Regions from separate parts of the Caballeronia sp. LZ034LL genome, predicted to be linked through region 1. Evidence: predicted binding sites of a transcription regulator. Region 1 holds the regulator's gene; each other region holds the start of a gene.
What was found. Region 1 encodes LexA, which represses DNA repair genes until DNA is damaged. Its sites were predicted from a motif close to ACTGTATNNNNATACAGT; they were not measured.
Positions count from the first base shown of each region.

Region 2: a site for LexA is predicted at 1,242-1,259, ahead of recA (recombinase RecA). Genes of this name have one in related genera too.
Region 3: a site for LexA is predicted at 5,798-5,815, ahead of dinB (DNA polymerase IV). Genes of this name have one in related genera too.

Region 1 covers NZ_JARUXR010000001.1:1,314,032-1,321,239, forward strand. Annotated here, with positions in the region: gene tkt (transketolase) at 1-234, shown strand, start outside; gene gnd (phosphogluconate dehydrogenase (NAD(+)-dependent, decarboxylating)) at 240-1,220, shown strand; gene QCE83_RS06095 (ABC transporter permease) at 1,282-2,142, opposite strand; gene nodI (nodulation factor ABC transporter ATP-binding protein NodI) at 2,156-3,127, opposite strand; gene QCE83_RS06105 (universal stress protein) at 3,487-3,996, shown strand; gene QCE83_RS06110 (DUF2939 domain-containing protein) at 4,016-4,618, opposite strand; gene QCE83_RS06115 (hypothetical protein) at 4,716-5,045, opposite strand; gene lexA (transcriptional repressor LexA) at 5,271-5,948, opposite strand; gene QCE83_RS06125 (sulfate ABC transporter substrate-binding protein) at 6,207-7,208, shown strand, end outside.
Region 2 covers NZ_JARUXR010000001.1:435,516-442,723, forward strand. Annotated here, with positions in the region: gene QCE83_RS02060 (sensor histidine kinase N-terminal domain-containing protein) at 1-328, opposite strand, end outside; gene QCE83_RS02065 (response regulator transcription factor) at 334-1,068, opposite strand; gene recA (recombinase RecA) at 1,362-2,432, shown strand; gene recX (recombination regulator RecX) at 3,007-3,537, shown strand; gene QCE83_RS02080 (DUF2889 domain-containing protein) at 3,666-4,340, shown strand; gene sucC (ADP-forming succinate--CoA ligase subunit beta) at 4,443-5,624, shown strand; gene sucD (succinate--CoA ligase subunit alpha) at 5,722-6,603, shown strand; gene QCE83_RS02095 (TerC family protein) at 6,740-7,208, shown strand, end outside.
Region 3 covers NZ_JARUXR010000004.1:323,006-330,213, reverse strand. Annotated here, with positions in the region: gene QCE83_RS28915 (LysR family transcriptional regulator) at 1-582, shown strand, start outside; gene QCE83_RS28910 (ABC transporter permease) at 590-1,468, opposite strand; gene QCE83_RS28905 (ABC transporter ATP-binding protein) at 1,465-2,289, opposite strand; gene QCE83_RS28900 (ABC transporter substrate-binding protein) at 2,407-3,429, opposite strand; gene QCE83_RS28895 (TauD/TfdA family dioxygenase) at 3,473-4,369, opposite strand; gene dinB (DNA polymerase IV) at 4,516-5,694, opposite strand; gene QCE83_RS28885 (hypothetical protein) at 5,932-6,297, opposite strand; gene QCE83_RS28880 (DUF3563 family protein) at 6,591-6,776, shown strand; gene QCE83_RS28875 (response regulator transcription factor) at 6,799-7,208, opposite strand, start outside.

The sequences.
Region 1 (7,208 bases):
TACAAGGAGTCGGTGCTGCCGACGGACGTGCATGCGCGCGTGTGCGTCGAACAGGCGGCGACGCTCGGCTGGGACCGCTATGTCGGCCGGCTCGGGGCGCAGATCGTCATGCATACGTTCGGCGCGTCGGCGCCGCTGAAGGCGCTCAAGACCAAGTTCGGCTTCACGCCGGAAGCGGTCGCCGACGCCGCGAAGAAACAGATCGAACGTGTGAAATCCAACGGCAAGGAGTAACGGACATGCAGATCGGCATCGTGGGACTGGGGCGCATGGGTGGCAACATCGGGCGCCGACTGATGCGCGACGGACACCAGTGCGTCGTGTACGACCACAACCCCGAAGTCACCGCCACGCTGGCGGGCGAGGGCGCGACCGGCGCGAAGGATCTCGGCGATCTGGTCGCGAAACTGGAGACGCCGCGCGTCGTCTGGCTGATGCTGCCGGCGGGCAAGATCACCGAGGACACGCTGGGCGACTTGCGCAAGATCCTCGCGGCGGACGACGTGATCATCGACGGCGGCAACAGCTTCTACAAGGACGATATCCGTCGTGCGGCACAGTTGCGGGAGCAGGGCCTGCATTACGTCGACGTGGGCACGTCAGGCGGCGTGTGGGGCCTGACGCGCGGCTATTGCATGATGATCGGCGGCGAAGAGGCGATCGTGCGCCGCATCGATCCGATTCTCGCGACGCTCGCGCCCGGCCGCGGCGACATTCCGGCGACGCCCGGCCGCGAAGGCCGCGACGCACGCGTGGAGAATGGCTACATGCATTGCGGGCCGGTCGGTTCAGGGCACTTCGTCAAGATGGTCCATAACGGCATCGAGTACGGCCTGATGCAGGCGTATGCCGAAGGCTTCCACGTGCTCGAACGCAAGGACTCCACCGAGCTGCCGGAGAACGAGCGCTATTCGCTCGATCTCGCTGATGTCGCCGAGGTATGGCGGCGCGGCAGCGTGGTGTCGTCGTGGCTGCTGGATCTCACGGCGGGCGCGCTCGCCGGCGACGGCTCGCTCGATCGCTATTCGGCCGAAGTCGCCGACAGCGGCGAAGGACGCTGGACCATCGAGGCGGCGATCGAAGAAGCGGTGCCCGCGCAGGTGCTGTCGGCGGCGCTGTACACGCGGTTCCGCTCGCGCGATGCCGAATCGTTCCCCGAGCGCATGCTGTCGGCCATGCGCTTCGGCTTCGGCGGGCATCACGAGTTTCCGGTGAAGTAGCGGCCCGGTTCTCTGGCTGTGTGAAACGGCGGCGCCGGACCCTCGCGGTCCGGCGCCGTTTTCATTTCATCATGCGCCGCCTGAAAAGCCAGGCGCACAGAAAGAACGGCACCACGGCGTACGCGCACAGCGCGAGCACATGCAGCGCCCAGCCATCGAGCGGACGGCCGAGCATCGCGGGACGGATCAGTTCGACCGCGTGATAGAGCGGCAGCAGCTGCGTCACGTGCTGCGCGAGCGCGGGCAGTTGCGCGATCGGGAAGAACACGCCGGAGAGCAGCAGCATCGGCGTGAGCGCGAGCGTCTGGTAGAACATGAAGAAGTCATAGCTCGGCGCGAGCGCCGTCACGATCATCGCCGTGCTGGAGAAGGCGAGTCCGGTCAGCACGATGACCGGCACCGCGATCAGCATCGACGGAAAGCTCGCGTAGCCGAGCGCGCCCGCGACGATCATGATCGCGACGCCCGACAGCACCGACTTGCTCGCAGCCCAGACAATCTCGCCCAGCACGATATCGCCGAGCGTGAGCGGCGTGTGCATGATGGCTTCCCAGGTGCGCTGCACGTGCATGCGCGAGAAGCCGGAGTACATCGCCTCGAAGCTCGACGACATCATCACGCTCGATGCCGCCGTGCCTGCCGCGAGGAACGCGATATACGACACGCCGTCGACATGCCCGACCATCAGGCCGAGACCCAGGCCCAAGCCGAACAGATAGATCATCGGATCGGCGAGATTGCCGATCATCGAGGCGATCGCAAGCTTCTTCCACACCAGGTAATTGCGCCGCCACACGGACATCCAGTGGGTGGCGTTGGCGGGCAGCGCGCTCGACAGCGGCGTGAGGTTGTCCGCCCGGGCTTGCGTTTGTTTCCGGCGCGCGGCTTTTGCCTTGGCGCTGGATTGATCGAAGGTATTCATGAGCGTGTGCGGTTCAGTCCACCATCTCGCGGCCCGTGAGGCGCAGGAACACATCTTCCAGATTCGCCGGACGATGCAGGTAACGCACGCCGGCGCGGCCGCGTACGAGCGCATGCACGGGTTGCGGGTCATCGACGTAGCAGAACAGCGTCTCGCCGCTGACTTCCATGCGCGCGACGAGCGGTTCCAGTTCGGCGGCGAGTGCTTTCGGGTCCGGCCCGTAGATCTCGATCACGTCCGAGCCGATCACCGACTCGATCAGTTCGCCCGGCCTGCCTTCGGCGATCTTGCGTCCTTCCTCGATCACGCACAGGCGGTTGCACAGGCGCTCCGCTTCTTCCATGAAGTGCGTGGTCAACAGGATGGTCTTGCCGCGCGCGAGCAGGGAACGAAGCCGTTCCCAGATCAGATGGCGCGCTTGCGGATCGAGACCGGTGGTCGGCTCGTCCATCACGAGCACGTCGGGGTCGTTGACGAGGGCGCGCGCCAGCGTGAGGCGCCGCTTCATGCCGCCCGACAGCTCGCCGACGCGCGCATCGGCCTTGCTTTCCAGCCGCGCAAATTCGAGCAGCGACGGCACCAGGGCGTCCATGCGCGCACCCTTCAGGCCGAAGTAGCGGCCGAATACGACGAGGTTTTCGCGGACGGTGAAATCGGGATCGAGATTGTCGAACTGCGGCACCACGCCCACGCGTTCGCGAGCGAAGCGGGCGCGCGCCGGCACGGGTTCGCCGACGAGCCGGATCGAGCCGCTGTCCGGCGACGTGATGCCGAGCAGCATCTTGAGCGTCGTGGTCTTGCCCGCGCCGTTGGGGCCGAGCAGGCCGAAGCACTCACCCGGACGCACGTCGAACGACAGGCCGTCCACGACCGTGCGCGTGCCGTAGTGTTTTCTGACCTCGCTGAACTCGATGGCGGGTGCGCCGGCACTGACTTCATCGTGAAGAACGGCACGCGACGGCTGCTGCAATGTTTGATCAGTCATGCAAGGGTGTCGCAGGAGAAAAGCGATGGGAAATCCAGCGGGCTAGTGTAATCCAATGCACCAGCGCGGCGCGCGACGTGCCGCAGCAAGCGGCACGCCCGTTTCGAATCCGTGCGGAAGCCGCGCGGTTTGCTTCGTTTGCACCCGTGGGGCTTGCCTGGCAAGGATGTTGCACGGCTGGCACGACGCCAGCTTGCATGTACGGCGCACGCATCCGGTTAGCGTTTTCCACCGTTGTGACGCCCCGGGCGACACACGATCATGAAGACGCGACACCACGGGAAATCGCATTGCCTTCACCTGCCTCGTTCCGGTCCGGAGCGCTGGCGTGAAGGGCAAGTCTGGCCAGGGAGGTCAAGATGGATAGCTATCGAAAAATCCTGCTGTGCTATGACGGCTCCAGAGAGGGCCGCAAGGCGCTGCGTCAGGGCGCGAACCTCGCGCTCGACCTGAAGGCGGAAACGCACATTCTGGCCGTCGTCGACATGCGCTCGAGCATCGCGCAGAGCGCCGGGCTGCTCACCGACATGGCCTGCGGCCGCTTCGAGGATGCCGCGCGCGACATCCTTCAGGAAGGCGTCGACTGGTTGCGCGAGCGCGGTTTGCCGGCGCAGGGACACTTCGCGTTCGGTCATCCGATCGACGAGATCGCGGCACTCGCCGAACAGCTGAACGTGGATCTGGTGGTCGTCGGACACCGCTGCCGCAATGGGCTCGCGCGCTGGTGGATGGGCGCGGGCAACACGCCGCTGCTCGATCGCGTGAAGTGCAGCATTCTGGTCGCCGTGTGTCAGGCGGGTGAATCGACCGAGGCGGAAGAAGAGGCCGCCATGGCGGCTCGGCCTGCAAAAGCGGAAGCGGGCGCCTGAACAACACTTCAGCGACGCTTCAGCCGTCCAGATTCACCGCGACGAGCTTCCACGACACGAGGCCATCGCGGTGAAAGATGGCTGAATAACGGGCGTCGCCGGCGCCGTGCTGATAGGTCACGGCGAAGGTGTTCAAGTCGCGATAGCCCGCGGTGGTGGCAGGCGGTTTAGGCGCTGCTTCGGGTGCCGGGGCGACGCTGCCCGATGCCGGTGCTGCGGATGAAACCGCGGCTTCGTTGGTTCCGGCCGGCGGCGGGCGTTCACCGGGCGTGCCGCGCGGCGGGATGCCGTTGAGAATGGCCGCGACGCCGTCAGGCGTGGCATAGGTATCCACCAGCGGCCCGACCACTGCCGCGCCGATCATCGCGCCGATGATGGCGAGCGGATTGCCGCTCTTCTGGATGTCCACGCGCCGTGTAAGCAAGGCGGCGACCTGCTCCTTAAGGCTCGCGCGCAGCGCGGGATAATCGACATATTGGTTGACCGTCTGCGCGTCGCGCGCATCGGCTGCGCGCTTGAGGCGATTCAACGCGATATAGGGCGATGCATACACAAAGCCCAGCAGTCCGATGACGATCAGGACGACGAGCGCGGTCAGGATGGAGCGGGTAGTGCGGGACATGCGGTGAAAGGGCCTCGAGCGGAACGTGAATTCCGATTGACCGCGCAAGGGCCCGATAAATCCCGCGAACCCGAATTCAGCGTTGGCCGGACCCGGCTTACGCGAGGATCCCGCCCGCCAGTCCGGCGCTTTCCTCCGCGATGCAGCGGTCGATCATGCGCGACACTTCATCGATCTTGCCGACCAGGATCACACGCGATTGTCCGCGATACACGCGCACAGGGGCGCGTTCCGCTGCTTCCGCGTGCACGGCGCTGTTCAGCGAAACCCGCGCAAACGCCGGCTGACGCGACGGCAGTGCCGGCATGTCAGTCTCGAAGAGATCCGGCGTGGTTTCGGCGCGCGGCATGCCGCACGAAATCAGCGTGCGCAGATGACGCAGACGGCCGAATTGGCGGAAGGGCAACAAGCGGGCAAAACGTTCCATGGTGACTCTCCAGACGATAGGGCGCACAGCGGCCCACCGCGAACAGTGGCCGTCATGCTGGTTTTTTCGGTTGAACGCCCGGGTGAGCGTCGCTGCGGTTGGTGAGTTGATATTCCGCTATTACCAGGACATTTCTTGTCTCAGTGAGACAGGCGGAACATAGAAATTTCTAATCTTTTCTGAGACTTGGTCTTATCAGGTCTCACCAACGCGTATGCCGGAATGTCAGAACTCGCCGGAACGAATCAGGCCGACCGCAATGCCTTCGAGCGCGAACTCGCCGCTGCCGGAGCGCACGAAAATATTCTCGTAGTCCGGATTTTCGGCGATCAGCTCGACGCCATCGCGATGACGCTTCCAGCGCTTCACCGTCACGTCGTCGCCCAGACGCGCGACCACGATTTGCCCGTCCTTCGCTTCGGTGCGCTTCTGCACGGCGAGCAGGTCGCCGTCGAGAATGCCCGCGTCGCGCATGGACAGCCCGCGTACCTTCAGCAGGTAGTCCGGCTTGCTCGAAAACAGCGCCGGGTCGCAGGCGTAATGCTGCGAGATGTGCTCCTGCGCGAGGATGGGACTACCGGCCGCCACCCGGCCGACCAGCGGCAGCGAGAGCTGCATGATGCTCGCATGCGGCAGCGTGAACTGATGCGGCACGTCTTCCGGCCGCTCGATGCGCGCCGAGTCGCTCAGCAGGCGAATGCCGCGCGACGAGCCCGCCGCGAGTTCGATCACGCCCTTGCGCGCCAGCGCCCGCAAATGCTCCTCGGCCGAATTGGCCGAACTGAAGCCGAGTTCGGCGGCGATCTCGGCGCGCGTGGGCGGGAAGCCCGTACGCTCGATCGCGCGCTGGATCAGCTCGAACACCTGCTGCTGCCGCGCGGTGAGTTTGGATGTCTTGTTCACTGGCTCGGACCCCTGGGGCACTGTATGGATGGACAGGTGACTGTATTTTTATACAGTATTCCGCGCTTTTCAAGCTTTACTTTAAGTTCGGTCGTGCAGGCCCCCGGCGAGCGCGCTGAAGCACCAGCCATCCTTTCCACGTAGAGGAATAAGCTTCTTAGCAGTTTCACGTATAAAAAAGTGACAAACGATTATTTCTAATCATATAGACGCCTCGTTAGACTGATTCCGTCAATTCGATAAGACGGAGAACGGGGAATGCAAAGCTTGAAATGGGGATTGGGTCGGGGCGCGCGACGCCTGCTTGCGGCGGCGGCGCTGACGGCGGCGGGGATCGGCATGGCGGCGTCCGCGAGCGCGGAGACATCGTTCCTGAACGTGTCCTACGATCCGACGCGCGAGCTCTATCAGGACTTCAATCAGGCCTTCGCGAAGAAGTGGAAGGCCGAGACGGGCGAGACCGTCACCTTCAAGCAGTCGCACGGCGGCTCCGGCGGCCAGGCGCGCGCGGTCCTCGACGGTCTGCAGGCCGACGTCGTCACCCTTGCACTGGCGTACGACATCGACGCCCTTGCGGGCAAGGGCCTCGTCAACGCGGACTGGCAGAAACGCCTGCCGGACAATGCGTCGCCGTACACCTCGACCATCGTGTTCCTGGTGCGCAAGGGCAATCCGAAGCACATCAAGGACTGGGACGACCTGGCGAAGCCGGGCGTGTCGATCGTCACGCCGAATCCCAAGACCTCGGGCGGCGCGCGCTGGAACTATCTGGCCGCGTGGGCGTATGCGCAGCACAAGCCGGGCGGCAACGAGCAGACCGCGAAGGACTTCGTGACGAAGCTCTACAAGAATGCGGGCGTGCTCGATTCCGGCGCGCGCGGCGCAACGACGAGCTTCGTGCAGCGCGGTCAGGGCGACGTGCTGATCGCGTGGGAGAACGAGGCGTTCCTGTCGCTGAAGGAATTCGGTCCGGAGAAGTTCGAGATCGTGGTGCCGTCGGTGAGCATCCTGGCGGAGCCGCCGGTCGCGGTGGTGGACAAGGTCGTCGACAAGCACGGCACGCGCAAGCTCGCCGAGGCCTATCTCAAGTATCTGTATAGCGACGAAGGCCAGCAGATTGCCGCGCGCAATTTCTATCGGCCGCGTTCGACGACGGTGCCGGCCGAGCTCACGAAGCAGTTTCCGAAGCTGAAGCTCTACACCATCGACGACACGTTCGGCGGCTGGGCCAAGGCGCAGAAGACCCACTTTGCCGACGGC
Region 2 (7,208 bases), 880 kb from region 1:
ACTCCGCGACGCCGTTGACCGGCTGGATCTGCCGCGCCAGCACGTAGGCGTCGGCTTCGAGCGCGCGATCGAAGGGCCCGTTGGCGATCGATTTGGCGACGAGATACGTGACCGCGATGCTCATCGGCCAGAGCAGCAGCAGCGGGGCCAGCATCCAGTCGAGAATCTCGCCGAAGAGCGAGCGCGGATGCGCGTGCGCATCGGGCTCGAGCTCGTCGGGCGGCGCGAACGGGTTGGCGTAGCGCGCGTCGCGCTGGGTGTCGGAGTCGGCGGAGGCTTCAGCGGATGGCTTCGGCGCGCGCGATTCGGTGGAAGCCGACGACGCCATGCCGCCTACTTGTAGTGATGGCTGGCGGGCATCGGATCGGCCGGCGGCTGCGGGCCCGCGCCGTTCGGCGACGCGCCCGCTTTCTCCAGCGTGTAACCGAGTCCGCGTACCGTGATGATCTTCGCGCCGCTCGGCTCGATCTTCTTGCGCAGCCTGTGCACGTAGACCTCGATGGCGTTGTTGCTCACTTCCTCGCCCCACTCGCACAGATGATTGACGAGCTGTTCCTTCGACACGAGCCGGCCGCTTCGCTGCAGCAGCACTTCGAGCACGCCGAGCTCGCGCGCGGACAGGTCGATGACCTGCTCGCCGATCGTCGCGATGCGCCCGACCTGATCGAAGCTCAACGCGCCATGCTTCACGACCGTCGGGCCGCCGCCCGCGCCGCGCCGCGTCAGCGCGCGCACGCGCGCTTCGAGCTCGTTGAGCGCGAACGGCTTGGCCATATAGTCATCCGCGCCGAGGTCGAGTCCCTTGACGCGTTCGTCGACGCTGTCGGCGGCGGTGAGGATCAGCACGGGCATCTGCGAATTGCGTGCGCGCAGGCGGCGCAGCACCTCCAGGCCGGGCATCAGCGGCAGGCCGAGATCGAGGATCAGGAGGTCGAAAGTCTGGAGCGAAAGGGCGGTATCCGCCTCGACGCCATGCTTCACATGATCAACGGCATAGCCCGATTGGCGGAGTGATCGGACGAGACCGTCCGCGAGTATGCTGTCGTCTTCGGCAATGAGGATTCGCATCGTCGTGTGCGCCTTGGTACGCCCGCATGCGCGGCGAAGCGCAGCGGCATTGCCGGCACCGAATGTCGCCCGGCGCGGCGGTCTCCAGGTGTGTCGCGGTTCTTGCGCAGGGTGTGCGACTCGCGTGGCGCGGAAAAAAAGCAGCGCCGCGTTGTTACCCGCTTGCAAAAACTACTGTTTTTTTATACAGTCTCTGCGTGCGTGTGAAAAGGCCTTTCGAGAAGCTCGTTCGAGCAGCGGAAATGCCCGTGAACACTGCCTCAGACGCCGTTCATCATAGCAAAGGACGATTCATGGAAGAAAGCAAGAAAGGCCCGGCTGGAATGACTGCGGAGAAGAGCAAGGCCCTGGCCGCCGCGCTCTCGCAGATCGAAAAGCAATTCGGCAAAGGGTCGATCATGCGGCTCGGCGCAGGTGAGGCGGTCGAAGACATTCAGGTGGTGTCCACCGGTTCGCTCGGTCTGGACATCGCGCTCGGCGTCGGCGGTTTGCCGCGCGGCCGTGTGGTGGAAATCTACGGTCCGGAATCATCGGGCAAGACCACGCTCACGCTGCAGGTAGTTGCCGAAATGCAGAAGCTCGGCGGCACGGCGGCCTTCATCGACGCGGAACACGCGCTCGACGTTCAGTACGCAGGCAAGCTCGGCGTGAACGTGCCGGAACTGCTGATCTCGCAGCCGGACACGGGCGAGCAGGCACTCGAAATCGCGGACGCACTGGTGCGCTCCGGTTCCATCGACATGATCGTCATCGACTCCGTGGCGGCCCTCGTGCCGAAGGCGGAAATCGAAGGCGAAATGGGCGATTCGCTGCCGGGTTTGCAGGCGCGTCTGATGTCGCAGGCGCTGCGCAAGCTGACCGGCACCATCAAGCGCACGAACTGCCTGGTCATCTTCATCAACCAGATCCGCATGAAGATCGGCGTGATGTTCGGCAACCCGGAAACCACCACCGGCGGCAATGCGCTCAAGTTCTACTCGTCCGTGCGCCTGGATATCCGCCGCATTGGCTCGATCAAGAAGAACGACGAAGTCATCGGCAATGAAACGCGCGTCAAGGTCGTGAAGAACAAGGTCGCGCCGCCGTTCCGCGAAGCCATCTTCGACATCCTGTACGGTGAAGGCATCTCGCGTCAGGGCGAAATCATCGACCTGGGCGTGCAGGCCAAGCTGGTCGACAAGGCCGGCGCCTGGTACAGCTATAACGGCGAGCGGATCGGTCAGGGCAAGGACAACGCGCGTGAATTCCTGCGCGAGAATCCGGACATCGCACGCGAGATCGAGAACAAGATCCGTGAATCGCTGGGCGTGGCTGCGCTGGGTGAAGTGGTCGCCGTCAAGGCCGAAGTGGCCGACGACGAATAAGCGTCGAGCCTGAAGGACGATGCTCAGGCGCCGGCCCGGTTCGAAGACGGCTTCGAAGGCTGATTCGGAGGCTGGTTCGGAGCCCGGTCTGGCGGATGAGGCAACCGAGGAAGGTTGCGCATCCGTCGATCGCTACGAAAGAAGCAGCGAACGGCGCGGAGTCTCGCCCAAGAGCACATTCCCACGCGGTGACAAAAAACGCGCCGACGCGAAAAGGTCTTTCGCGTCGGCGCGTCGCGTTTCCGGGGCAAGCATGGGCGGTCGGTCGGACGAGCCAGCTTCGGGATCGGACATCTCGAACGCATCCCAAGCTCAATCCGATCCAACCGACGCAACCCCCCGTTCAACGCGTCTCGCACACGCTCGCGCGCTGCTGAAGCAGGCGACCGAGCAGCCCCCGGCACAGCGCGCCAAACGCACGCCCGCTCCCGTCGAGCCGCCGTCCGCGTCCGCACCCCGGCTCGCTCAGCCCGCGCCTCCCTCCTTCACAGACCCCTTCGAAGACGCCGACCCGTTCGAGCCATTCGAGCAATGCGCGCCGGCCGAAGCACCATCGGCTGCGGCGGAAGACGCCGTGTTTACCCGCACGAGCCAGCGCACTCGCAAGACTTCGGTTGCCGAAGCGAACGACCCAAGGCGTCCGAAGCGCTCGTTGAAAGGGCGTGCGCTCGCGGCGCTGTCGCGTCGCGAGTACAGCCGGGCCGAGTTGTCGCGAAAGTTGAGTCCGTATGTCAGCGAAACCGATTCCCTCGACACCGTGCTGGACGACCTGGAGCGCGACGGCTGGCTGTCGAACGAACGCTTCGTGGAAAGCGTCGTGCATCGGCGGGCCGCGCGCATGGGCGGCAGCCGGATCATCAACGAACTGAAGCGCCATGCGGTCGGCGAGTCGCTCATCAGCGAGACCGCCGACAAGCTCGCGCAAACCGAGACCGACCGCGCCCGCGCCGTCTGGGAGAAGAAGTACGGCACCTTGCCGGACACGCCCGCCGAACGCGCCCGGCAAGCGCGCTTCCTGGCGGCGCGGGGTTTCTCCGGCGGCACGATCGGCAAGATCCTGAAGGGCGGCGACGAGGACTGGAGCGAAGAGATCGTCGACGACTGAGCACGCCGCTCGAACCCGCATCGCGCCACACGGCGCACACGCATGCACCCGTGCTCGGGGCATGTCCGGCTGGAAATACCCAATATGCTAAAATCGCACGGTTTTCTCCGTACCGGCTCACTTCCAGCATGCCTCTTTCGCCTCCCGCTCCCCGACACTTGCGCCATCGACGCGCAATTCGGCTGGAAGCCTTCGAGCGCGAAGACGGTCTGTGGGATATCGAAGCCTGTCTGACCGATGAGAAGCCGCGCGACTTCACCCTCGCGACGGGCGTCCGGCCGCTCGGCCTGCCGATCCATGAACTCTGGCTGCGCATCACCATCGACCGCAATTGCACCATCGTCGGCGCCGAAGCATCGTCCGACTGGTCGCCCTATGGCGGTCTGTGCGCCGAGTCCAACACGGCCTACCGCAAGCTCATCGGCCTCAACCTCCTGCAGGATTTCCGCCGCGAAGCCAATCAGGTGCTGCGCGGCACAGCCGGCTGCACGCATCTCACGGAACTGTGCGGCGTGCTGCCGACCGCGGCCGTCCAGGCCTTCGCGGGCGACGTCTGGAAGATCGAGAACGGCAACCCCTTCAAGCGGTCCGACGCCAACGCGTCCGGCGGCAGCGCGCCCGAAGAGCCGCCGTTCCAGCTCGGCCGCTGTCACGCGTTGCGCTTCGACGGCCCCGCGGTCAAGGAACACTACCCGCGCTGGTTCGGGTACGCGCCGGCAGAAAAAGAACCCACGGTCGCCACGCATGATGCAAGCGCGCAAACCAGCGAGCAAGCGGACCCGAAAGACAGGCGGGAGACATAGTTCGCCTCGTGCAGCGCACGCGCTCACGCGGTCGCAAGGCATTCAAACAAGAATCGAAGAATCAGCGGTTCAAACACTAAGAAGTTCACTCCAACTCTCAGACTGAAGGAATCACGCATGAAGATTCACGAGTACCAGGGTAAGGAAATCCTGCGGAAATTCGGCGTCGCGGTCCCGCGCGGCACACCCGTGTTCTCGGTGGATGATGCGGTCAAGGCCGCGGAAGAGCTGGGCGGCCCGGTTTGGGTCGTCAAGGCGCAGATCCACGCTGGCGGCCGCGGCAAGGGCGGCGGCGTGAAGGTCGCGAAGTCGATCGAGCAGGTCCGCGAATACGCGAACCAGATCCTCGGCATGCAGCTCGTCACGCACCAGACCGGCCCGGAAGGCCAGAAGGTGAACCGCCTGCTGATCGAAGAAGGCGCGGACATCAAGAAGGAACTGTACGTCGGCCTCGTGCTGGATCGCGTGACGCAGAAGGTCGTCGTGATGGCGTCGAGCGAAGGCGGTATGGACATCGAGGAAGTCGCGGAAAAGACGCCGGAACTGCTGCACAAGTTCGCCGTCGAGCCGTCGACCGGCCTGCAGGACAAGGACGCGGACGACCTGGCCCGCAAGATCGGCATTCCGGACGCATCGATCCCGCAAGCGCGCGCGATCCTGCAAGGCCTGTACAAGGCATTCTTCGAAACCGACGCATCGCTCGCGGAAATCAACCCGCTGATCGTGACCGGCGACGGCAAGGTCATCGCGCTCGACGCCAAGTTCAACTTCGACGCGAACGCGCTGTTCCGTCATCCGGAAATCGTCGCGTACCGCGATCTGGACGAAGAAGATCCGGCTGAAGTCGAAGCGTCGAAGTTCGACCTCGCGTACATCTCGCTCGACGGCAACATCGGCTGTCTGGTGAACGGCGCGGGCTTGGCGATGGCCACGATGGACACCATCAAGCTGTTCGGCGGCGAGCCGGCCAACTTCCTCGACGTCGGCGGCGGCGCCACGACCGAGAAGGTCACGGAAGCCTTCAAGCTGATGCTGAAGAACCCGAACCTGAAGGCGATCCTCGTGAACATCTTCGGCGGCATCATGCGCTGCGACGTGATCGCGGAAGGCGTGATGGCGGCCTCGAAGGCGGTGGACCTGAAGGTGCCGCTGGTCGTGCGCATGAAGGGCACGAACGAGGACCTCGGCAAGAAGATGCTGGCGGACTCGGGCCTGCCGATCATCTCGGCCGACAGCATGGAAGAAGCTGCGCAGAAGGTCGTCGCGGCGGCCGAAGGCAAGTAAGCGCACGCGCTGCCTGCCTTAGAAGAGCGTTCCACCAGATACGAATGGCGGCGCGGGGCTCGAGCCTTGGCGACGCCAAACGAACAGAGGTCACTACATGTCGATTCTGATCAACAAAGACACGAAGGTCATCACGCAGGGCATCACCGGCAAGACCGGTCAGTTCCATACGCGCGCCTGCCGCGAATACGCGAACGGCCGTGAAGCCTACGTCGCGGGTGTGAACCCGAAGCGCGCGGGCGAGGATTTCGAAGGCATCCCCATCTATGCGTCCGTCAAGGAAGCAAAGTCCGAAACCGGCGCCACGGTTTCGGTGATCTACGTGCCGCCCGCGGGCGCTGCCGCGGCGATCTGGGAAGCCGTCGAAGCCGATCTCGATCTCGCGATCTGCATCACGGAAGGCATTCCGGTTCGCGACATGCTCGAAATCAAGGACCGCATGCGCCGCGAAAACCGCAAGACGCTGCTGCTCGGACCGAACTGCCCCGGCACGATCACGCCGGACGAGCTGAAGATCGGCATCATGCCGGGTCACATCCACAAGAAGGGCCGCATCGGCGTGGTGTCGCGCTCGGGCACGCTGACGTATGAAGCAGTCGGTCAGCTGACGGCGCTGGGTCTTGGCCAGTCGTCGGCGGTCGGTATCGGCGGCGATCCGATCAACGGTCTGAAGCACATCGACGTGATGAAGATGTTCAACGACGATCCGGATACGGACGCCGTCATCATGATCGGCGAGATCGGCGGTCCGGACGAAGCCAATGCGGCTTACTGGATCAAGGACAACATGAAGAAGCCGGTGGTCGGCTTCATCGCGGGCGTCACGGCGCCCCCGGGCAAGCGCATGGGCCACGCAGGCGCGCTGATCTCGGGCGGTGCGGACACGGCGGACGCCAAGCTCGAAATCATGGACGCGTGCGGCATCAAGGTCACGAAGAACCCGTCGGAAATGGGCCGTCTGCTGAAGTCGGTCATCTAAGACCGATGCGGACAAACTACGCGAGGGTTTGGTACTCTTACTGATTCCTTTCGTATGAGCCGATACCAAGCGAGGGAGCGTTGCTTCCTCGCTTTTTTTTCGGCCTTTGTTTTCGCTTTCGCTTTCGCTCCGCACCATGCTCGAATTCTTCTCCACGCTTCACTGGGGTGCCGTCGTCCAGATCATCGTGATCGACATCCTCCTCGGCGGCGACAACGCCGTCGTCATCGCGCTGGCGTGCCGCAATCTGCCCGACCGGCAGCGCACGCGCGGCATCGTGCTCGGCACGCTCGGCGCCATCATCCTGCGCGTCGTGCTGATCGCCTTCGCGGTGCTGCTGCTGGACATTCCCTTTCTCAAGTTCGTGGGCGGGCTGCTGCTGCTGTGGATCGGTATCAAGTTGCTGCAGCCGGATCACGACGAGCACGAAATCAACGCATCCGATCGCCTCTGGGCCGCGGTGAAGACCATCATCGTCGCGGATGCCGTGATGAGCCTCGACAACGTGATCGCCATCGCGGGCGCGGCGGAGGCGGCGGATCCGCGCCACCGGCTGACGCTGGTGATCTTCGGGCTGGTCGTCAGCATCCCGCTGATCGTGTGGG
Region 3 (7,208 bases), on a different contig from region 1:
CTGCCGCCCATCGTCGCGCGCTTTCTGACCGCGCATCCGGGCATCAAGCTTGAGATCAGCGCGACGGACCGCTTCATCGACGTGCTCGCCGCCGGCTTCGACGCCGGCATCCGCTATGACGAAAGCATCGAGCGCGACATGATCGCGGTGCCCATCGGGCCGCGCATCCAGCGCTTCGTCGCGGTGGCCGCACCTGTGTATCTCGCCGCGCACGGCGAGCCGAAGCATCCGCGTGATCTGCTGAATCACGCGTGCATCGGGCATCGGTTCGACAGCGGAGTCCTCGCCGCATGGGAATTCGTGCGCGGCAAGGAAACGATACGGATCGCGCCGCAAGGGCCGCTCGTGACGTCGTCGGTGGAAGTGGCGCGCGCTGCGGTCACGGCGGGCTTGGGGCTCGTCTATACCTTCGATGAATTCGTGCGCGGCGGCATCGAAAGCGGCGCGCTCGTGCCGGTGCTCAAGCCGTGGTGGCAAAGTTTCACCGGCCCGCGCCTCTACTATCCGAGCCGCGCGCACATGCCGGGGCCGTTGCGCGCGTTCATCGACTTCATTCGCGCCGAAGACGGCGCGACGTCCTGAACATTGCTTACTGCTGCACGCCCCAGCGGCGCACCGTGACGCGTTCGATGGTATCGAAGACGAGATGCTCGACCGCCAGACCGATCACGATGACCGCCGCCAGTCCCGCGAACACGCGGTCCGTATAAAGCTCGTTGCGGTTCTGGAAGATGTACCAGCCTAGCCCGCCCTTGCCCGAACTCGCGCCGAACACGAGTTCCGCGGCAATCAGCGTGCGCCACGCGAACGCCCAGCCCACGCGCAGGCCCGCCAGGATGGACGGCAGCGCGGCCGGCACGAGAATCAGCAGCACGTGACGCAGACCCGTCAGGCCGTAGTTGCGGCCCGTCATGCGCAGGGTCGCGGGCACCGCCTGGAATCCCGCATACGTGTTGAGCGCGAGCGGCCACAGCACCGAATGCACCAGCACGAACAACAGGCTGCCGGTGCCGAGTCCGAACCACAACAGCGCGAGCGGCAATAGCGCGATGGACGGAAGCGGGTTGAACATCGCGGTGAGCATCGAGAGGATGTCGCGGCCGATGCGCGTCGACACGGCCAGCGAGGTCAGCACGAACGCGAGCAGCGCGCCGAGCGCATAGCCGCGCAGCAGCACCGACATGGAGATGCCGATCTTCTCGATCAGTTCACCCGACGCAATGCCCTGCACGAACGCGATGAAGGTCGCGCTGAAGGTGGGCAGCAGCAAGTCGTTGTCGACGCTGCGCGCCGCGATCTCCCAGAGTCCGATCAACACCAGCGCGATGAACGTCTTGCGCAGCCAGGCCTGATCCAGCAGACGCTTCGAGAGCAGCAGCGGCGCTTCGTGGCCGATGCCTTCCGGCGCGGCCAGTTCGACTTCATACTCCGGCCGCACCGGCGGCACGATCAGATGCGGCGTGCTCATTGCGCGGCCTCCTCTTCGAACAGCAAACGATGAATGCGGGCGACGCTCTGCTGGAACTCGCCGCGGCCCATGCTTTCCTGGGTGTATTGATGACTGTTCAGTTCGGCGCGCACGCGTCCGGGATGCGGGCTCAACAACACGATGCGATTGCCGACGATCAGCGCCTCCTCGATCGAATGCGTGACGAACAGCAAGGTGAAGCGCTCGTCGCTCCACAGGCGCAGCAGTTCTTCCTGCATGCGGCGGCGCGTGAGGGCATCGAGCGCGGCGAACGGCTCGTCCATCAGCAGCACGCGCGGCTGCATCGCGAGCGCCCGCGCGATGGCGACACGCTGCTTCATGCCGCCCGAAAGCGTATGCGGATAAGCGTCGGCGAAAGAGGCGAGACCGACCTTGTCGAGATAGTGCAGCGCGCGTTCACGCGCTTCGGCGCGGCCCAGCTTGCGCGCGGCGCGCAGCGGAAAGGCCACGTTCTGCACGACGGTCTTCCACGGCGGCAACTGGTCGAATTCCTGGAACACGACAATGCGATCCGCACCCGGCCCGCGCACGCGTTCCCCGCCAATTTCGATCCGTCCCGCCACCGGCTCGATGAAGCCCGCGACCGCCTTCAGCAAGGTCGACTTGCCGCAGCCCGACGGGCCGAGCAGCACCAGGCGGTCTGCGCCGTAGACATCGAAACTGACATCGTGCGTAGCTCGCACGATCCGTTCGCGCGTGCGGTATTCGAGCGAGACGTGCTCCACGCTGAGCAGCTTGCCGCTCGTCGAAGCCTGCGCTTCGGGTGGCGGCGAATACAACGCTTGAGGATTGGCGGCCATGGGGATTGTGCGGTGAGGCTGAAGAGGCAAACGCTTACGATAGCGGCGCGCGCGCCGCACACGAACCAATCTTTGCGCATAACCAATCCACCTCCGCCGATAAACGCGCGGCCCGTCTCAGCTGCCGTTTTTCGTCGCCGGATCGGTGAAGAAGTAGTCCTGCCACGACTTCGGCTCGTTCTTGATGACGCCGACCCGATGCATGAACTGCGCAAGCCCAAAGGTGTTCTGCGGCGCCACCTTGAACTGCACCGCCGGATCCTTGATGACCTTGATCAGCAAGTCGCGGTCGAGCCGGGCCTGATTCACGCGCAGATAAATATCGGCGGCCTGTTCGGGATGCTGCGTGATGAAGTTCGCCGCATCGGCAAGACCGGCAACGAACGCGCGATACGTCTTCGGGTTGTCGTTGCGGAACTTCTCGGTGGCGTAGAGCACGGTTGCGGAACTCGGGCCGCCGAGCACATCGTAGGAATTGAGCACGATGTGCGCCTTCGGATTGCCCGCGAGTTCCTGCTGCTGGAACGGCGGATTGCCGAAGTGCGCATTGATCTCCGTGCCGCCCGCGATGACTGCGGCGGTGGCATCGGGGTGCGGCACGGCTTGCGTGTACTTGTCGAGACGGTCGTAGGCCTTGTCGCCCCAGGTTTTCGCGGCGGCATATTGCAGCACACGCGATTGCACCGACACGCCCACCGCCGGCACCGCGATGCGGTCCTTGTCGGTGAAGTCGGCGATGGTCTTCACGCGCGGATCGTTCGACACGAGGTAGTACGGAAAATTGCCCAGCGACGCCACGCCCTTCACGTTCTGACGCCCATGCGTGCGGTCCCAGATGGTCAGCAGCGGACCGACGCCGGCCGCCGCGATATCGACGGAACCAGACAGCAGCGCGTCGTTGACGCTCGCGCCGCCCGAGAGCTTCGCCCATTCGACCTTGATATCGAGCCCTTCCTTCTTGCCTTCCTGCTCGATGAACTTCTGGTCGCGCGCGACGTTGAGCAGCAGATAGACGACGCCGAATTGCTCGGCGACCCGCAGCGTGCCCTCGGCCTGCGCGCCCGCAGACGTCACGCCCAACAGGACCGCGAGCGCGGCGCCGAGTGCGCGCGCCGCGCCCTTCCCTTTGCGAGACTGCATCGATGAAACCCCGTAATTGAATGGTTGGTGTGCAGCGGACCGATCAGAAAGGCGCGTCGCCTTCGATGGTCGTGCGATACAGCTTGCGGCGCTGATCGTCGGGCGTGCCGGCCGCAAGATGCATCACCGAGCGGTTGTCCCAGAACACCATGTCGCGCGCCTGCCATTGATGGCGATAGATGAACTCCGGCCGCGTGCTGTGCGCGAAGAGTTCGGCGAGCAAGGACTGGCTTTCGTCTTCAGGCAAGCCGATCACGCGCGTGGTGAAGTGCTCGCTCACGAACAGCGCGCGGCGCTGCGTTTCCGGATGCGTCCGCACGACGGGATGCGTCACCGGCTTGACCTGGGCAATCTGTTCCGCCGAGAGATTCGGCCGCCACGGGCTGCGTTTCTGCAATTCGGCGTACTTGGCCAGATAGGTATGCTCGGCCACGCGCCCTTCCACCGCTTTTTGCAGATGCGCCGGCAAGCTGTCCCACGCGAGATGCTGGTTGGCGAACAGCGTGTCGCCGCCGACCGCCGGCAGCTCCTGCGCATGCAGCAGCGAGCCGAGGCTCGGCTTGTCCTTGTACGACAGGTCCGAATGCCAGAAATGGCCGGCATCGCCCAGGCCGATCGGCTTGCCGTTTTCGGTGATGTTCGAAACGATCAGCACTTCCGGATGGCCCGCCAGGCCGAACTGATGCAGCACGTGGATCTGCAGCGGCCCGAAGCGCTTGCTGAACGCCACCTGCTCGTCCGGCGTGATGCGCTGGTCGCGGAACACGAGCACGTGGTAGTCCAGGTGCGCGCGATGGATGCGCGCGAAATCGGCTGCCGACAATGGCCGCGACAGATCGAGCCCGAGCACTTCGGCGCCGAGCGGGGCATCGAATGGACGGATCTCGATGGGTTGATCGGCGGCGGATGCCTGAATGTCGGCGTCTTGAGAAGTGGTCAGGGTCTTCACGGTCGAGTCGGTCACTTCATCGTTCACTTCGGGGAAGCGAATAATCTAGCGCGCGGCACGACGCCCTACAACGAAGCATCTGCGATGTGCTTATCTGCCCGCGTCATAAGCCCGCGTCATCAGCCGGAAACGCCGCCTCATTCACCCGCGTCGTCGAACGGCAGCTCCACCTGCATGGGTTCGACGGGCGCGCTCTCGTCGTGGCCCGCCAGCGCGCTGACACGCACGCCGAGCAGACGAATGCGCCGTTCGAGCACGATGCGCTTCAGGCATTCGGTCGCGGCGCGGCGAATCTCGACGGGATCGGCCGTCGCGACCGGCACGGTCAGGTCGCGCGTGACGGTGCGGAAGTCGTCGAAACGCAGCTTGATGCCCACCGTGCGGCCGACATAACCCTTGCGCTGGAGATCGTCGGCCACGCGCGTGCAGAGCGCGGTGAACTCGGCGGACAACGTCGCGCGGTCCTGTTTCGGATGGAAATCGCGTTCGAAGGTGGTTTCGCGGCTCATCGACTTCGGCGTGGAGCTGGTGACCACGGGCCGGTCGTCCTCGCCTTGCGCAATGCGGGCGAGCCACGCCGCATAGGTGCGGCCGAAGTGCGTCTGCAGCAAGCCGGGATCGGCGGCGGCGATGTCGCCCACCGTATGGATGCCGAGCGCCGCCAGCCGCTCGTTCGCCTTCGGCCCGATGCCGTTCACCTTGCGCGCCGCGAGCGGCCAGATGCGGGTAGGCAGGTCGTCCATCGTCAGGATGGTGAGGCCGTCGGGCTTGTCGAGCTCGGAGCCGATCTTCGCGAGCAGCTTGTTCGGCGCGATGCAGATGGAACACGTCAGCCCGGTGGCCTCGTGCACGGCATCCTTCATGCGGCGGCCGATCTCGGCGGGCTCGCCGGCCAGGTCGCCGACATCGATATAGATTTCATCGATGCCGCGATTCTCGATCTGCGACGTAAAGGTGGCGACGGCCGCCTTGAAGAGCCGCGAGTAATGGCGGTACGACTCGAAATCGGTGGGCAGCAGGATGGCGTCGGGCGCGAGTTGCGCGGCCTTCATCATGCCCATCGCGGAAAACACGCCGAACTTGCGCGCTTCGTAAGTTGATGTGGTCACGACGCCCCGCCCCGCATAGTCGCGCAGCCGCCGAAAACGGCGCGTGCCGTCGGGCAGCGTTTCCGGCGTGGCGCTGCGCCCGCCGCCCACGACCACCGCCATGCCGCGCAGCTCGGGATAGCGCAACAGCTCCACCGATGCGAAGAACGCATCCATGTCGAGATGCGCGATGCGGCGCGGCGCCGGATGCGGAGCTTGCGGGTTCATCGGCGCGGCCGGTACGCCGCGTCCGATGCGCAAACGACAGGTTTCAACGCAGGGAACATGGGAGTGCGCGTTGCGCGGCGCTGCAAAAACGAGGGATGGCGTTACTGTACATTCATACAGTGATTTGCGCTAGGGAGGCTGTCAAACGGCAGCGGGTTCGCCCACTGGAAATGCCCGTTACACACCATCCGAAGGAAGACAAACCTCCCCGTTGAGCGCTCGGGCCAGGAGCGTGACTCACTCCGGCGTGCGCTTCTCCGCGAGCGCCCGGCGGCAATCGTCGAACACCTGCCGCACGACATCCGACTGAAAGTTGAGGTCTTCGCTGTCGAGGATTTCTTCGACGGCATCCCGCGCCCAGTCCGCTTCGAGCAGCGCGCAATGCTGCGTGGCGATGTCGCGCGCGATGGCCGCGAGTTTGGCGATGGTCAGCCAGTCGGCCAGACGCTGATGCCGGTCCAGCCACTTGTGCGCCGCCTGCACGTGGAAGGTGGCGGCCGGCCAGACGCCGTTGAGGTAGAACGCGCCGAGACTGCCGCACGTGAGCCAGCAGAGCAACTCGATGCGGTCGCGGGCACTGAGGGTACGGGGCACATCGTTCATGGCGGCCTTCACGAAGACGATCGACTGACACGCAAAGCGCGCGGCATGCCGATTTAAAACCCGCTTTGAAACCGTATGAAAGACGATATCACGGGATGGTGCGGCGCGGCAGTGCGTTCACGCTGCACAGCCCCGCCGACAGTGCGCTGGCGAACGCTCATCCATGTCAATCAGGCATGCCATGGAAAGCGCATTGCGCGTGCCCGCGCGCGCTCATTCTTCGCTAATGGACGCGGCCTACTCTGCTCTTGTCGGCCCGCGGTACAGGCCGTTAATCACGACGGGAGTCCATCATGTTCGAACGTTTCTCGAAGTCACTCGGCAGCTTTTTTTCCAGCCACGACGCGCAGGAAGACTATCTGTCCTCATCCACCGATCTCGCCGATCTCGAACGCCGCATGCGCCAGGTCGAGGAACAGGATCATTCGTACAGCATGCACTTTTGCGGCGAGATCGGGCATCACGGCGACGGGCGCTGAAACCTGCGCGTGCCACCGTGCGTTACTTGGTGTCCTCGTGGCCGGCCTGTCCGAGCATCACGGTCCAGCCGAGCCCGCGCACGTTGCGAATCACGCTCGCGCCGAACTTCTTGCGCACGGAATGGATGAGCACGTCCACGGCGTTGCTCTCCACTTCCTTGCCCCAGCCGTACAGCCGGTCTTCCAGCTGGTCGCGCGAAAAGATGGTGCCGGGGCGTTCGAGCAGCGCATGCATCAGCGCGAATTCCCGCGCCGACAGCACGCCCGACGTCTCGCCGCAGGTGAGCGTGCGCTGGTCGAGATTGAGGTTGATGGAATCGTCGCCGAGACGGGACACCGCGTAGCCCGCCTTGCGGCGCAGCACCGCGCGGATGCGCGCGAGCAGTTCCGGCATGTCGAAGGGTTTGAGCAGGTAGTCGTCGGCGCCGAGAT